4 linked regions of the Blastopirellula marina genome follow. The main gene of each other region encodes a partner of the protein of the gene in region 3 in a complex. Links are inferred from orthologs where the notes say so. Each region holds a gene or a part of one and is shown on either strand. Other genes may lie near its edges. The genes, in order: accC, accB, accD and C5Y96_RS15820.

Region 1 (3,450 bases), on a different replicon or contig from region 3:
ATTTCCCCCATCAGCTTGAAGTCTCCGCGACGAATCGTCGGTAATCTCACGCTACCGGCGACATCGTAGATGATCTCGTTGCGAGGGCTCTGTTCGCCGGAGAAAAAAGCCCCGGTCATGTCGAGCCCATCGATTGCACGCTCTTGCTTGTGATTGCCGCCGGCCACCGTGATGAAGGTGGGAAAGAAGTCGGCGATGAAAAAGAGGCCGTCTTTCGATGTGCCCGGGGCGACATGCCCCGGCCAGCGAATGACACACGGCTGACGAACGCCTCCTTCGAAGGTTGTGTTCTTTGTGCCGCGAAACGGTTTACTCATTTCTTCTAGCACAGGACCGTTGTCGTTGGCGAAGACGAACAGCGTGTTCTCCTGGAAGCCGTTCTTCTCGATGGCCTGTTCAATGCGTCCCAGGGCCTTGTCGAAACTTTCGAGCATGGCGTCGCGGACGGCGTCGGCGTCATTGGGGTCTCCTGGGAAGCCGGGCGGAGGATTCAAAGGGCCGTGGACCGCATTGAATGCAACGTACATAAAGAACGGCTGGTCGTTTCCTTGACGAGACTCGATCAGACGTACGGTTTCATCGGCGATCAAATCGGTTGAGTAGCCATCTTCGTCGACCGGCTGTTGATTGCGATGCCAGTCGTAAACGGCATATCGTGCTGGGGCGTTGTGTACGATCGTTTTGTTGTAGTAGTCGATTCCCCAGGCATAGTGCCCGTATTGGTAGTCGAAGCCCTGCCCCATCGGAAGATGCTCTGGTAGCCACTCGCCCAAGTGCCACTTGCCCAGCAGTGCCGTGAAGTAGCCTGCTTCTTTCAGGGCTTCGGCAATGGTTCGCTCGTTGGTGTCGAGGGCATGAATGCGCCGGGTCGGCTCGCCACTTTTAGTATGGGCCAGTTCCAAGCCCAGCTTGGCGAGATAACTGGGTTTGCCAAAGTCTTCGGTTCGCCAATCGCTCCAGGTCCGAAACGAGTAGCGGCCGGTCAAGAAGGCCGCGCGTGTCGGAGCACAGACGCTATGCGTGTAAAACTCGTTGAGCCGCATCCCTTCCGCGGCCAGCTTATCCATGTTCGGAGTAAGCGAGGCTTCTTCCGGGTGATTGAAGCCTGGTTGATTCCAGCCCATGTCATCGGCCAACACGAAAATGATGTTCGGACGACTGCCAGGGGCATCGGCAAACGCGACGCTCACGAACAAGGTGGAGGTGGCAATGGCAAGCAGAAAGAAGAGTCGACAAGGAAGCATGAACGATACCAAATCGCGGCTAGATGGGTGGGAATCGACGAGATGCCTATTTTCGCAGGTTCCACGCGAAATTGAAGACAAAAGTCGCGGTGCAGTAGAGAATTACCACGACTAGAAGAGTACGTTACATCCAATTGCTGATTTAGTTGAAATTCAACAGCAATCGTTTCGGTAGTACCGGGAACCGCTTTGCGCGACTTGCCTATTCAAGTCGCGCAGCGTGCTGATTACGAGAACCAGGTTCGTTCGACGAACGTGGTGTCGATCTTCCCTTCGGCGAAGGCTGAGTGGTTCAGCACCTTCTTGTGAAAGTTCGCGGTCGTCGTGACACCATCGGTGCGGATTTCGTCGAGTGCCCGCAGCATGCAGCGGATGGCTTCTTCGCGCGTGTTACGATGGACCAGCAGCTTGCCGATCATCGAATCGTAATGCGGAGGAACGGTGTAGCCACTGTAGACGTGCGAATCGAAACGAACGCCAGGGCCGCCGGGGACGATCAACTGGTTGATCTTACCGGGGCAAGGCATGAAGTTCTTGTCGGCGTCTTCGGCATTGATACGACATTCGATCGCCGCGCCTTGCAACTTGATGTCTTCCTGCTTCCAAGGCAGCGGCTCGCCGGAAGCAACGCGGATTTGAGCCTGGATCAAGTCGATGCCGGTAACCATCTCGGTCACGCAGTGTTCGACCTGAATACGGGCATTCACTTCGATGAAGTAAAAATTCTCGTCCTTGTCGACGATGAATTCGACCGTACCGGCATTCTGATAGTCAGCCGCTTTGATCATGCGCACAGCAGCCGCACAGATTTCGTCTCGGGTCTTTTGCGAAAGGTTCGGAGCTGGGCTTTCTTCGATCAACTTCTGGTGACGACGCTGCGTGCTGCATTCACGCTCGAACAGGTGCACTGCATTGCCGTGATGGTCGGCGATGACCTGAACTTCAACATGGCGCGGATGTTCGACGTACTTTTCGATATACACACCGGCGTTGCCGAACGCGGCACCGGCTTCGGTTTGAGCCTGATTGAGGGCGTTCTTGAGCACCAAGTCGTTGGCCGCCACACGCATACCACGACCACCACCACCGGCGGTGGCTTTGATGAGAACGGGGAAACCGATCTCGTGGGCGATCTTCAGGGCTTCATCTTCGTCCTCGATCAAACCAGCCGAACCAGGCACAACCGGCACATTGGCTTCGCGAGCCATGCTGCGGGCCGTATTTTTATCCCCCAGCTTGGCCATCGCTTCCGGCGTGGGGCCGATGAAGTCGATGTTACAGCTACGGCAGATATCGTTGAACTCGGCGTTCTCGGCCAGGAAGCCGTAGCCAGGGTGGATCGCTTCGACGTTGCCAACCTCGGCCGCGCTGATGACGCGATCGATCTTCAAATAGCTTTGGGCGCTTTTGGCAGGTCCCACGCAGTAAGCTTCATCGGCTAGTTTCAAGTAGGCGGCGTCACGGTCGGCTTCGCTGTAGATGGCGACCGTTTCAATGCCCAGTTCTTTGCAGGCGCGAATGATACGAAGAGCGATCTCGCCGCGGTTGGCGATCAGAATGCGGTTGTACATGACGTCTGATTCCTCGCCACTAAGCGCGAGGCTAGATGAGGGTGGAGTTAGCCTTGCGGATCGACCATGAACATTGGCTGGCCGTATTCAACCGGTTCTTCGTCCTTGACCAGAACCTTGACGATCTTGCCGGAGACTTCGGCTTTGATCTCGTTGAAGACCTTCATCGCTTCGATGATGCAAACAACGGAGTCTTCCGAGACGTGATCGCCAACGCGGGCAAACGAATCGGCATCCGGTTTGGGCTTCGAGTAGTAGGTGCCAACCATGGGGCTCTTGATGGCAATCAGGTGGGAATCGGCAGCCGGAGCTTCGCCGCCACCTGAAGATGCCGGAGCAGCAGCCGTTGGTGCCGGTGCGAACTGCATGGGAGCAGCATGCATGGGAGCAGGAGCGGCATAGATTGGAGCCTGACCACCACGCTTGAGCGAGATTTTCTGGTCCCCTTCGCGAAGGTCGAGTTCGCTCAGGTCGTGCTGTTTCATCAATTCAACCAGCGAGCGAACTGTCTCGACGTTGAATACATTGCTAGAAGTCGATTTGGAATCGGACATTCGTTCTCTCCCACGGGATCATCCGCTAGGGGAATATGGTCATGTTGTATTTTGGCAAAGCTTTACAGCGTAAGGGATAAG
Region 2 (3,359 bases), on a different replicon or contig from region 3:
ATGGCTTCTTCGCGCGTGTTACGATGGACCAGCAGCTTGCCGATCATCGAATCGTAATGCGGAGGAACGGTGTAGCCACTGTAGACGTGCGAATCGAAACGAACGCCAGGGCCGCCGGGGACGATCAACTGGTTGATCTTACCGGGGCAAGGCATGAAGTTCTTGTCGGCGTCTTCGGCATTGATACGACATTCGATCGCCGCGCCTTGCAACTTGATGTCTTCCTGCTTCCAAGGCAGCGGCTCGCCGGAAGCAACGCGGATTTGAGCCTGGATCAAGTCGATGCCGGTAACCATCTCGGTCACGCAGTGTTCGACCTGAATACGGGCATTCACTTCGATGAAGTAAAAATTCTCGTCCTTGTCGACGATGAATTCGACCGTACCGGCATTCTGATAGTCAGCCGCTTTGATCATGCGCACAGCAGCCGCACAGATTTCGTCTCGGGTCTTTTGCGAAAGGTTCGGAGCTGGGCTTTCTTCGATCAACTTCTGGTGACGACGCTGCGTGCTGCATTCACGCTCGAACAGGTGCACTGCATTGCCGTGATGGTCGGCGATGACCTGAACTTCAACATGGCGCGGATGTTCGACGTACTTTTCGATATACACACCGGCGTTGCCGAACGCGGCACCGGCTTCGGTTTGAGCCTGATTGAGGGCGTTCTTGAGCACCAAGTCGTTGGCCGCCACACGCATACCACGACCACCACCACCGGCGGTGGCTTTGATGAGAACGGGGAAACCGATCTCGTGGGCGATCTTCAGGGCTTCATCTTCGTCCTCGATCAAACCAGCCGAACCAGGCACAACCGGCACATTGGCTTCGCGAGCCATGCTGCGGGCCGTATTTTTATCCCCCAGCTTGGCCATCGCTTCCGGCGTGGGGCCGATGAAGTCGATGTTACAGCTACGGCAGATATCGTTGAACTCGGCGTTCTCGGCCAGGAAGCCGTAGCCAGGGTGGATCGCTTCGACGTTGCCAACCTCGGCCGCGCTGATGACGCGATCGATCTTCAAATAGCTTTGGGCGCTTTTGGCAGGTCCCACGCAGTAAGCTTCATCGGCTAGTTTCAAGTAGGCGGCGTCACGGTCGGCTTCGCTGTAGATGGCGACCGTTTCAATGCCCAGTTCTTTGCAGGCGCGAATGATACGAAGAGCGATCTCGCCGCGGTTGGCGATCAGAATGCGGTTGTACATGACGTCTGATTCCTCGCCACTAAGCGCGAGGCTAGATGAGGGTGGAGTTAGCCTTGCGGATCGACCATGAACATTGGCTGGCCGTATTCAACCGGTTCTTCGTCCTTGACCAGAACCTTGACGATCTTGCCGGAGACTTCGGCTTTGATCTCGTTGAAGACCTTCATCGCTTCGATGATGCAAACAACGGAGTCTTCCGAGACGTGATCGCCAACGCGGGCAAACGAATCGGCATCCGGTTTGGGCTTCGAGTAGTAGGTGCCAACCATGGGGCTCTTGATGGCAATCAGGTGGGAATCGGCAGCCGGAGCTTCGCCGCCACCTGAAGATGCCGGAGCAGCAGCCGTTGGTGCCGGTGCGAACTGCATGGGAGCAGCATGCATGGGAGCAGGAGCGGCATAGATTGGAGCCTGACCACCACGCTTGAGCGAGATTTTCTGGTCCCCTTCGCGAAGGTCGAGTTCGCTCAGGTCGTGCTGTTTCATCAATTCAACCAGCGAGCGAACTGTCTCGACGTTGAATACATTGCTAGAAGTCGATTTGGAATCGGACATTCGTTCTCTCCCACGGGATCATCCGCTAGGGGAATATGGTCATGTTGTATTTTGGCAAAGCTTTACAGCGTAAGGGATAAGGGTAGGTTTCGTCCAGATGGGTAAGCCGGGAGAAGATTTGACAGACTTCTTTGGCGTAGGGGACAATTAGTTACCCTATTGCTGGGGTACTGGGCCAACTGGCATATCCGAACCATTCACCTGAATTCGTAGTGGGCCTGATTTTTACGTGAACCCTTCCACCCTGATTGCTCGAATGGCCGATTTTGCCAAATTGGTTGCCCGCCATGAGTGACTTTCACGGTCCATCACTCGAGGATCTGCAAGGGGAATGGATTTGCGTGAACTTTGGTGACGACGGCCACAAAGTCCCCTTTTACGTCCCCTGGTTCCGAAAGCCGAGGGTTGTGTTTGAAGGCTACTGTTATCGAACCTTGGAGGGGGATACCTGCCTGGAAAGTGGCCGTTTCGATATCCGGCGCGGCGTCGAGTACTCGCTGCTGGATCAATTGATCGAGATGGGAGAGCACTACGGCCGTGAGCATCACGGCATCATTCGCTGGGTTGGCGACAAGCTCGAGCACTTACAAGGGCACGTTGGTTACCCCCGGCCAGCCGGTTTTCCTTACGGCAGAGGTTTCAAGTGCCACTATGCCCTGCTCAGCCGGGCACCCAGCGTCAAGCCGGAGCATCCGTTGCCCTCTCCCAAGACATGGAAAGGATAACGCAAACCGGCTTAAATCGTAATCGTCGCTTCCTCGAACGACTTGGGTACGCTCGTGAGGATCTCGTGACCATCTTTGGTGACCAGGATGTCATCTTCGATCCGGACGCCACCGAAGCCAGGGATATAGATGCCTGGTTCGACGGTAACGATCATCCCTGGTTCTAGAGGGCGATTGCTTAGCGAGTTCAGTCGTGGTGCTTCGTGGATATCGAGGCCGATACCATGCCCTAGCCCATGTCCGAATTGTTTGCCCCAGCCTGCTTTGGCAATGATGCTGCGGGCTGCATTGTCGACTTCCGACATGATGACGCCCGGCTTGATTTTGTCGATCGCTGCGAGTTGGGCCTTCAGGCAGGTCTCGTATATCTTTCGCATCTTGGCCGGGACCTTGCCATAGAAGAGAACGCGAGTCAGGTCGCTCTTGTAGAACCGGTAGTCGGCTCCCCAATCGATCAAAACAAAGCTGTCTTCTTCCATTTTGACCAATTCCGGCGTTCCATGCGGACGAGCGGCACGCGGTCCGACGCCGACGATCGGCGGAAAGCTGGTACCACGGCCTCCGTTACGTTGGATCTCATAGGTGAGCAGAGCTTCCAGTTCCTTTTCCGTTTGATCGCCGCGAAGGCCGGCTTTCAGCACGGCAAACGCCTTTTCTGCGAGAGCCACGGCTTCGCGAGTCAGGGCGACTTCTTCTTTGTCTTTGATGACACGTAGGTCCTCGACCAGACCTTCCAAGGGCTTGATCTCGACCTGAGAAAGCTTGGCGACCATCTTGTTAAAAAACTGAACCGTCATCGACTGGCTTTCGATCCCAAGCTTGCCAATCTTGGCCTTGGCGATCGTCTTTCCGACCGAGTCGAGAATCGAGGTGCCAGGCTC
Region 3 (3,403 bases):
TTTCGTGGATACGGCCGACTTGATATTAATCATGAGTGTAAATGCAGGGTTTGGCGGTCAAACGTTTAACCCTGTGGCGTTGGAGAAGCTCGAAGCTTTGCGAAAAGTCGGTCCTCCAGAGCTACTTCTGGAAGTCGACGGTGGCGTGAACCTGGAAACGGTTCAGGCTTGTACCGAAGCAGGGGCTGACCTCCTGGTAATAGGATCAGCGATTTTCAATCAATCGGATTACGGCGCAGCGATTGATCAGCTCTATCGATCTGCCCAAGTTTCGACCTAGTTGAGAACAGCTTTGCCATGTTGCGAATAGTGCTCGTCCGACCTGGACAGACGGAATACGACTTTCAAGGTCGTATACGTAGTCGTCTTGCCGTTCCTTTGACTGAAGAAGGAACACGCCAGGCGTCGGAAATGGTTCAACAACTTCAGGCCCTGTCGGTTGAGGCCATCTACTGTGGCCCCTGTCAGGCATGCCTGCAAACCGCCGAAGCGTTTGCTCGAGCGCTCGGCAAACGATTCAAGCAAATGGACTGCCTGGCGAACTTGAACGCCGGACTTTGGCAAGGAAAGCTGATCACCGAGGTCAAGCAAAACCAGCCAACCGTCTACCGCTTATGGCAGGAAAACCCAGAGGCGGTCTGCCCCCCCCAAGGGGAGACCTTGGGCGAGGTGCGCTTGCGTGTGCAGAACGCCCTAGACAAGATATGGAAAAAGCATCAAAAAGGTGACGGCAATGTGATTGTAGTCGCCCCAGAACCTCTGGCATCCATCATTCGCAGCGAGATCCTGCAAACCGACTTCGGTGATTTGTGGCAGGCCGAACGTCGATGTGGATGGTGGGAATTGATCCAGTATGAAAAAAACTCAGTCGTCTCCAAAGTCTAAGCCTGGCAAGAAGCAAGTGGCTGAAACTGGCGAAACCACCTCTCCGACTACTCCCCTCGTCGAGGCATCCAACATGGCTTCCGTTTCCTCGGAACTCGTTTCCCAAACTGAAGAATCCGGTAAACCTAAGAAGCGTGGCGTACCGGAAGGCCTGTGGCAACGATGTCCCGGCTGTCAGGCAGTCATCTTCCGCAAGCAAGCCGAGCAGCAGTTGGGGGTTTGCCCCGAGTGTGATTATCACTGGACCATTACCGCTCAGCAGCGTATCGAACAGGTGCTTGATACCGGCACTTTCGAGGAATGGGACACGAATCTTCATTCGCTCGATCCACTCGAATTCAAGGACAAAAAGTCGTACGCCGAACGCCTGGTGGCCGAGCAAAAGCGAACCGGCCTGCGTGAAGCCGCTTTGACAGGTTGCGGGATGATTCGTGCCCGACGCGTCGCGATCGGCGTGACCGATAGCGCGTTCATTATGGGTAGCATGGGAAGCGTTGTGGGTGAAAAGCTGACGCGACTTATCGAACGAGCGACTGCTCAAGATCTGCCACTGATTATCATTAGCGGCTCTGGTGGTGGTGCCCGTATGCACGAGGGGATTTTATCCCTGATGCAGATGGCCAAGACCACCGCAGCCCTGGCCAAGTTTCACGAGGCCGGCGGACTGTTCATTTCCGTTTTGACCAATCCGACCATGGGTGGCGTGGCGGCCAGCTTCGCATCCTTGGGGGACCTGATCTTCGCCGAACCGAAGGCCTTGGTAGGTTTCGCCGGCCCACGAACGATCAAGGCCACCATCCGCATCGATCTTCCGGAAGGTTTTCAGACCAGCGAATTCCTTCTCGAGCATGGCTTTGTTGACCGGATTGTTCCACGAAACAAGCTGAAGCTCGAAATTGCTCGGGCGATCGACTACTGCGGCAAATAAACCTGCCAGCGTCTTTGACCCTCCAGCGGTACTCACACGGATGTTATCTCTTGTGCCGCTTTGCATGCCAGCTTAAAGTGGGGGGGTAGAGGCACCGGAACAGACAGGCTAATCCCATCCCAGAGACGTCAATTTTGGCGATTGATGCGCCAATTTTGCCGGGCAAAATCCGTTCAGGGGCCTAAATTTGAAGTGTCGTTTCAAGTTTGCACCCTGATCGTGTGAGTCTCTTTCCCAGATGAGTCTGCTTAAGAAGTTTACGTCGCTCTTCGCTGGCCAGCCCAAGCTCGATATCGCCTCGCGATTCTCGATCTTGAAAGAAGCGGTCTCTGGGACGATGAGCGAATTCTACAAGGTCCGAGAGCACTCGACCGGCCGTACGCTTGGGCTCAAGATCCTCGACTTAGAAAAGCAGCAGTTCTTCGATTCTCGCTTCCAGGGGCTGACTCGCCCCAAGGAAGGTGAAATCGCCATGTCCCTGACCCACCCATGCATCGTGCGGACGCTCGAGCACGGCCTGGTGACGACGGGGCAGCAATACCTTCTGATGGAGTACTTGGAGGGCAAAGGGCTCAATTCGCTGATCGTCGACCGCGATCCGATGTTGGAAGGAAAGCAACTGGTCCTATTGCGTCAAATGTCGGATGCTCTGGCCTGCGTACACGAGGCCGGTTACATCCACCGCGACATCTGCCCGCGAAATTTCATTGCCGCCCCGGATTGCCGCTCGTGCAAACTCATCGACTTTGGGCTGACTTTGCCAGCCAAGCCTGAGTTCATGGCCCCAGGCAATCGCACCGGTACGCCCAATTACATGGCCCCGGAAATCGTTCGCAGACGTCCCACTGACCAACGCGTGGACATTTTCTCCCTGGGCGTAACCGGTTATCGCCTATTGGTTTATGAATTGCCATGGGCCAGCGTGGAAGGGACCGGGCGAGATGCGCTAAGCCACGATACGCTTCCGCCGGGCAACATCTTCGATCTCCGCCCAAAGCTCAATCGCGAGCTAGGAGAGCTGATCATGTCCTGCATTGATCGCGATCCCCGTAACCGCCCTGAGACCGCCCGAGACCTTGTCAACGCTTTGCAGCGGATCAAGCGAGTTGACGCGTAAAAGTGGCCCATTGGGTGGGGCTGTTACGCCTTGACGGTCGAGCGGGCTCTGGTATCATGATGCGTTTCCCCTCGATCCTAAATCGCCCTTTGGGCGGTAGATACCCGGCGGATTGCACGTAATCCGCCTGATAACGCATAAGTTCAGGAGAGTTACCGTGACCATCGATAAGAGCCTTAAAGTGAAGCGGGGTGGTATTTCCACCCGCAGTGTACTGAAGCGTACCGAACGCATTGCTCAGATGAAGCAGCGCGGCACCTTCGACGAAGAGAACATGTCCCCAATCGGCCTGCCCAAGACCAAGGTCGTGAAGATCTCGATGAAGAAGAAGAAGAAGGTCAAGGAAGAAGAAGGCAAGAAGTAGTCTTCTTTGACGATCCTACGATCCAAGCAAAAGCCCTGGCGAACCCGTCAGGGCTTTTTGCGTTGAGTAGTCGAGGTATCTACTCGGGCGCAAACTGCCACTCGATCCG
Region 4 (3,519 bases), on a different replicon or contig from region 3:
TTTCCGCATCAAGTAATGACCCGCCGCCTGCGCGAAATCTACCAGGAAGTGCTTCGCAGAAATGGCCGCGAAGTGGTCTAACCCTGGGTAACCATTACAGTTACGGTAGATCTGCCGGTAGTTCGCTCTTTTGAAACCGCAATGATTAGGGTAAGATTAAGAGGCCTGTCGATCCGATAGGCTAACGGAACAAATAGGGGCAAATTCTCCTCACGGATAATCTCATCGGTGTCTACCGCAGGAAGAAACTATATCGGTCCGTACCGCTTGATACGCATGCTGCGCGCAAGCAAGACGTGTCAGGTATGGGAAGCGATTCACGACTTGGACAACCGTAAGGTTGTCATCAAAACACTTCGCGAGAACTACATTCGCGACAAAGAAGAGATTAACTCGCTGAAGCACGAGTTCACTGTCGCCGGCAAGTTCGACCATCCATTTGTCATTCACGTCTACGAGTTCGATACCTTCCGCGGTGTCGCCTATCTCGTACTGGAATTTGCTTTCTCGCGAAACATGAAGATGGCCATTCGCGAAGGGGTCGAGGAACTCGCGTACTGGACCCCCAAGATTATCGAAGAGGGTGCCAAGAGCCTCGGCTACATGCATGAGCAAGGCTGGGTTCACTGCGACGTGAAGCCGGACAACTTCCTGCTCGATACGGAAGGCAACCTCAAGCTGATCGACTTTTCGATCGCCCAGAAAAAGAAGAGCGGCCTGGGCAAGCTCTTCGGCGGCGGTTCGAAAGTCAAAGGCAACGTCCAAGGTACCCGCAGCTATATGTCACCCGAACAGATACGCGGTGCGGCATTAGATGACCGCGCTGATATCTATAGTTTCGGCTGTACCATATTTGAATTGATCAGTGGCAAGTTACCCTACACGGCGACCAGCCCCGATCACTTACTCGATAAACATTTGCGAGGCGGCATTCCGTCGCTGCAAGCCGCCACCGACAACATCACGCCCGAGTTTTCCTCGCTGGTCGAACGCCTAATGGCGAAAGATCCCAAGCAGCGTCCCGACACGATGAGCGACGTCGTGCGCCTGCTGAAGAATATCAAGATTTACAAAATTCCACCCCGCAAGCCATCCGGCTCCGTCGAACCAGACAAGGCCACGGCTACCAGCGGTGACGATACCACGTCGACGCAGGAAGAAGCCTAATTTCACCGAGCGTCCATCCCCATTAATTGCCTGGAGCACCGATAGCTTTCATGAGCACCTCGATCTATCTCGACTTCGAACAGCCGATTGAAACCCTCGAGAACAAACTGAAACAGTTAGAGGCCGAGAAAAAAGACACGCCGGAACATCACGACGAGATCCGCAGCGTCCGCAAGCAGCTCACCGACACGATGCGTGAGATCTACAGCGATCTCTCGCCTTGGCAAACGGTGGAAGTAGCGCGTCATCAGAAGCGACCTCAGTCGGCCGACTACTTGAACCTGGTGTTCGACGAGTTCGTCGAGCTGCATGGTGATCGCAAGTTCGGTGACGACCGCGCGCTGCGAACCGGCTTCGCCAAACTCGACAAGCACAAAGTGATGTTCATCGGTCACTTCAAAGGTCGCGACCTGAAGGAACGCAGCGAGTGCTACTTCGGTTGTGCCAACCCGGAAGGCTACCGCAAAGCGATCGAGAAGATGGAACTCGCCGAGAAGTACAACCTGCCGGTGATCGCCTTCATCGACACGCCCGGGGCGTATCCAGGCATCGGTGCCGAGGAACGCGGCCAGGCCATGGCCATCGCCGACGCCATGTTCGCCATGTCTCGCTTGAAGACTCCGATCATCTCGGTCGTCATCGGCGAAGGTGGCTCTGGCGGCGCACTGGGCATTGGTGTCGCGGACCGCACGGCCATGCTGCAGCATGCTTACTACTCGGTGATCAGCCCCGAAGGCTGTGCCGGCATTCTGTGGAAGAGCCACGAGTTCAAAGCCAAGGCCGCCGAGGCGTTGAAGTTTACCTCGAAGTATCTTCCCAAGTTCGGCATCGTCGACGATGTGATCGAAGAGCCGCTGGGTGGTGCTCACCGAGATCATCACCAGATGGCAGCTCGCCTGAAGATGTACTTGGTTAAAACGGTCAACGAACTGATCGCCAAGCCAACCGACGAACTGGTCGAAAACCGCTACGACAAGTTCCGCCAGATGGGCATGTTCCTGGAACGCGAACTGGAGACCGCCGAAGGCGAACCAGCCAGCTAACACGAAGCCAACTCTAGCTGGTGGAATTCATCACCTAATCAAGCCGCCGCGAGGATCATTCCGCGGTGGCTTTTTCGTTTCGAAATGGGGGCACCAAGAAACCAATCCTGAAGGCATTGGGCACCAGGATCTGGCCATCGATTGTGGGTGCGACCAGAAGCCATTCTGGGAGTCGACTTTCCGCCGATTGGCAACGAAGTTCATGACAGAGCAGGCAGGTTCCAGATTGGCCAAAACCGTGATCCGGGACGACCAGATGAATGCGATCTCTGGCTGGCGAAATTCATCGCCAGATCGAGCCGCCGCGAAGTAATCTCTTGATGGCTTTTTCGTTTCGAAATCGAGCCTGCTCGCTGGCGCGTTCCCAGTGCGATTGGACCTGGGAGTCGACTTTGGAACTTCGCTCCGACGAGAAGCGATCCTCGCTGGCGATCATCATCGCAATGGCAATGAAGTTCATGAGAGAGTAGGGCTCAAACAGACGAGACCGAGGAATAACCCAGTCTCCATAGAACCCCCACTACAACGTCCGATAATGTTTGTTATGTGCGGTTTGAGGCCTATTTTTACCGGGTTTCAAGCAATTCCCGGTTTTGGGCCATTTCTTCCCTGACGTTGGCACTTGGGTGATTAATACCTTGGCTGGCTTGGATAATATGGCTGGCCGTTTTGCATCGGATACGGCGTCTGCTGTTGCGGCTGCGTGTACTGCGGATAGTAGCTTCCGCCCTGCTGCTGCGGCGACGGGATGTTCATTTGTGGCGGGTAATATCCTGGCTGCTGCGGAGGCTGATACTGGCCCGAATACTGCTGCCAATTCGACTGCACATTCTGTGGATTTTCGATCGACTGATTCACGAAATTCTGGAACTGCCCTGCCTGGTTCTGAACTTCGTTCTGGATCTTATTTTGAATCTGATTCTGCACGTTGTTCTGGAAGTTCTGGAACTCGGTCTGGAGGTTGAAATTGGCCGGATCAATCGCCGCGTCATTCCCCCCAAAACCGCCCCCGGTAGTACCGCTGCCGGTCTCGGCAAACCACTCTGGATTCTGACCGTTTATCCGCTGGTTGTAGCGGTCGATAAATGGCCCCACGACCTGGTTCACTTCGGCTGGCATGACGCCATGCAGATTGTGGATCACTTTGGTGATGTAGAACCCTGATTTCGACTGCACGATTTGCTGGCGACTATCGTCTTTGGTCAAGGCCACGGCGAACATCGTCACGATGATGCACAGAAGCACCCCTTTGACGAAACCGAGTCCGGCACCGATCTGACGATCCCATCCTTTGAGCTCGAAGTTGTTC

What was found.
Region 1: the proteins of accD (region 3) and accC are in contact, whole or in part, in a solved structure (PDB 8UXZ), measured with the Escherichia coli proteins. The link is inferred for Blastopirellula marina from one-to-one orthologs.
Region 2: the proteins of accD (region 3) and accB are in contact, whole or in part, in a solved structure (PDB 8UXZ), measured with the Escherichia coli proteins. The link is inferred for Blastopirellula marina from one-to-one orthologs.
Region 4: the proteins of accD (region 3) and C5Y96_RS15820 are in contact, whole or in part, in a solved structure (PDB 8UXZ), measured with the Escherichia coli proteins. The link is inferred for Blastopirellula marina from one-to-one orthologs.

Annotation. Positions count from the first base shown.
Region 1 is NZ_PUIA01000069.1:439,370-442,819, reverse strand. What follows is about bases 644-3,450. They hold accC (acetyl-CoA carboxylase biotin carboxylase subunit), read right to left. Parts: upstream 2,816-3,450; coding sequence 1,472-2,815; downstream 644-1,471. Other genes in these bases: accB (acetyl-CoA carboxylase biotin carboxyl carrier protein), read right to left, coding at 2,863-3,369; C5Y96_RS22275 (arylsulfatase B), read right to left, coding at 644-1,244. Outside these bases: more of C5Y96_RS22275, read right to left, coding at 1-643. UniProt on the Escherichia coli protein: This protein is a component of the acetyl coenzyme A carboxylase complex; first, biotin carboxylase catalyzes the carboxylation of the carrier protein and then the transcarboxylase transfers the carboxyl group to form malonyl-CoA.
Region 2 is NZ_PUIA01000069.1:437,845-441,203, reverse strand. Bases 1-2,716 are described here. They hold accB (acetyl-CoA carboxylase biotin carboxyl carrier protein), read right to left. Parts: upstream 1,754-2,716; coding sequence 1,247-1,753; downstream 1-1,246. Other genes in these bases: C5Y96_RS22255 (M24 family metallopeptidase), read right to left, coding at 2,490-2,716; C5Y96_RS27640 (hypothetical protein), read left to right, coding at 2,041-2,478; accC (acetyl-CoA carboxylase biotin carboxylase subunit), read right to left, coding at 1-1,199. Outside these bases: more of C5Y96_RS22255, read right to left, coding at 2,717-3,359. UniProt on the Escherichia coli protein: This protein is a component of the acetyl coenzyme A carboxylase complex; first, biotin carboxylase catalyzes the carboxylation of the carrier protein and then the transcarboxylase transfers the carboxyl group to form malonyl-CoA.
Region 3 is NZ_PUIA01000026.1:52,220-55,622, reverse strand. What follows is about bases 126-2,885. They hold accD (acetyl-CoA carboxylase, carboxyltransferase subunit beta), read left to right. Parts: upstream 126-958; coding sequence 959-1,813; downstream 1,814-2,885. Other genes in these bases: C5Y96_RS08435 (serine/threonine-protein kinase), read left to right, coding at 2,052-2,885; C5Y96_RS08445 (histidine phosphatase family protein), read left to right, coding at 298-885; rpe (ribulose-phosphate 3-epimerase), read left to right, coding at 126-280. In the rest of the region: more of rpe, read left to right, coding at 1-125; more of C5Y96_RS08435, read left to right, coding at 2,886-2,930; C5Y96_RS08430 (small basic protein), read left to right, coding at 3,088-3,294; C5Y96_RS08425 (DUF3891 family protein), read right to left, coding at 3,374-3,403.
Region 4 is NZ_PUIA01000042.1:155,389-158,907, reverse strand. Bases 338-3,213 are described here. They hold C5Y96_RS15820 (acetyl-CoA carboxylase carboxyltransferase subunit alpha), read left to right. Parts: upstream 338-1,217; coding sequence 1,218-2,210; downstream 2,211-3,213. Other genes in these bases: C5Y96_RS15815 (CvpA family protein), read right to left, coding at 2,841-3,213; C5Y96_RS27105 (hypothetical protein), read left to right, coding at 2,471-2,680; C5Y96_RS15825 (serine/threonine-protein kinase), read left to right, coding at 338-1,167. Outside these bases: C5Y96_RS15830 (glycosyltransferase family 4 protein), read left to right, coding at 1-81; more of C5Y96_RS15825, read left to right, coding at 229-337; more of C5Y96_RS15815, read right to left, coding at 3,214-3,519. UniProt on the Escherichia coli protein: Component of the acetyl coenzyme A carboxylase (ACC) complex. First, biotin carboxylase catalyzes the carboxylation of biotin on its carrier protein (BCCP) and then the CO(2) group is transferred by the carboxyltransferase to acetyl-CoA to form malonyl-CoA.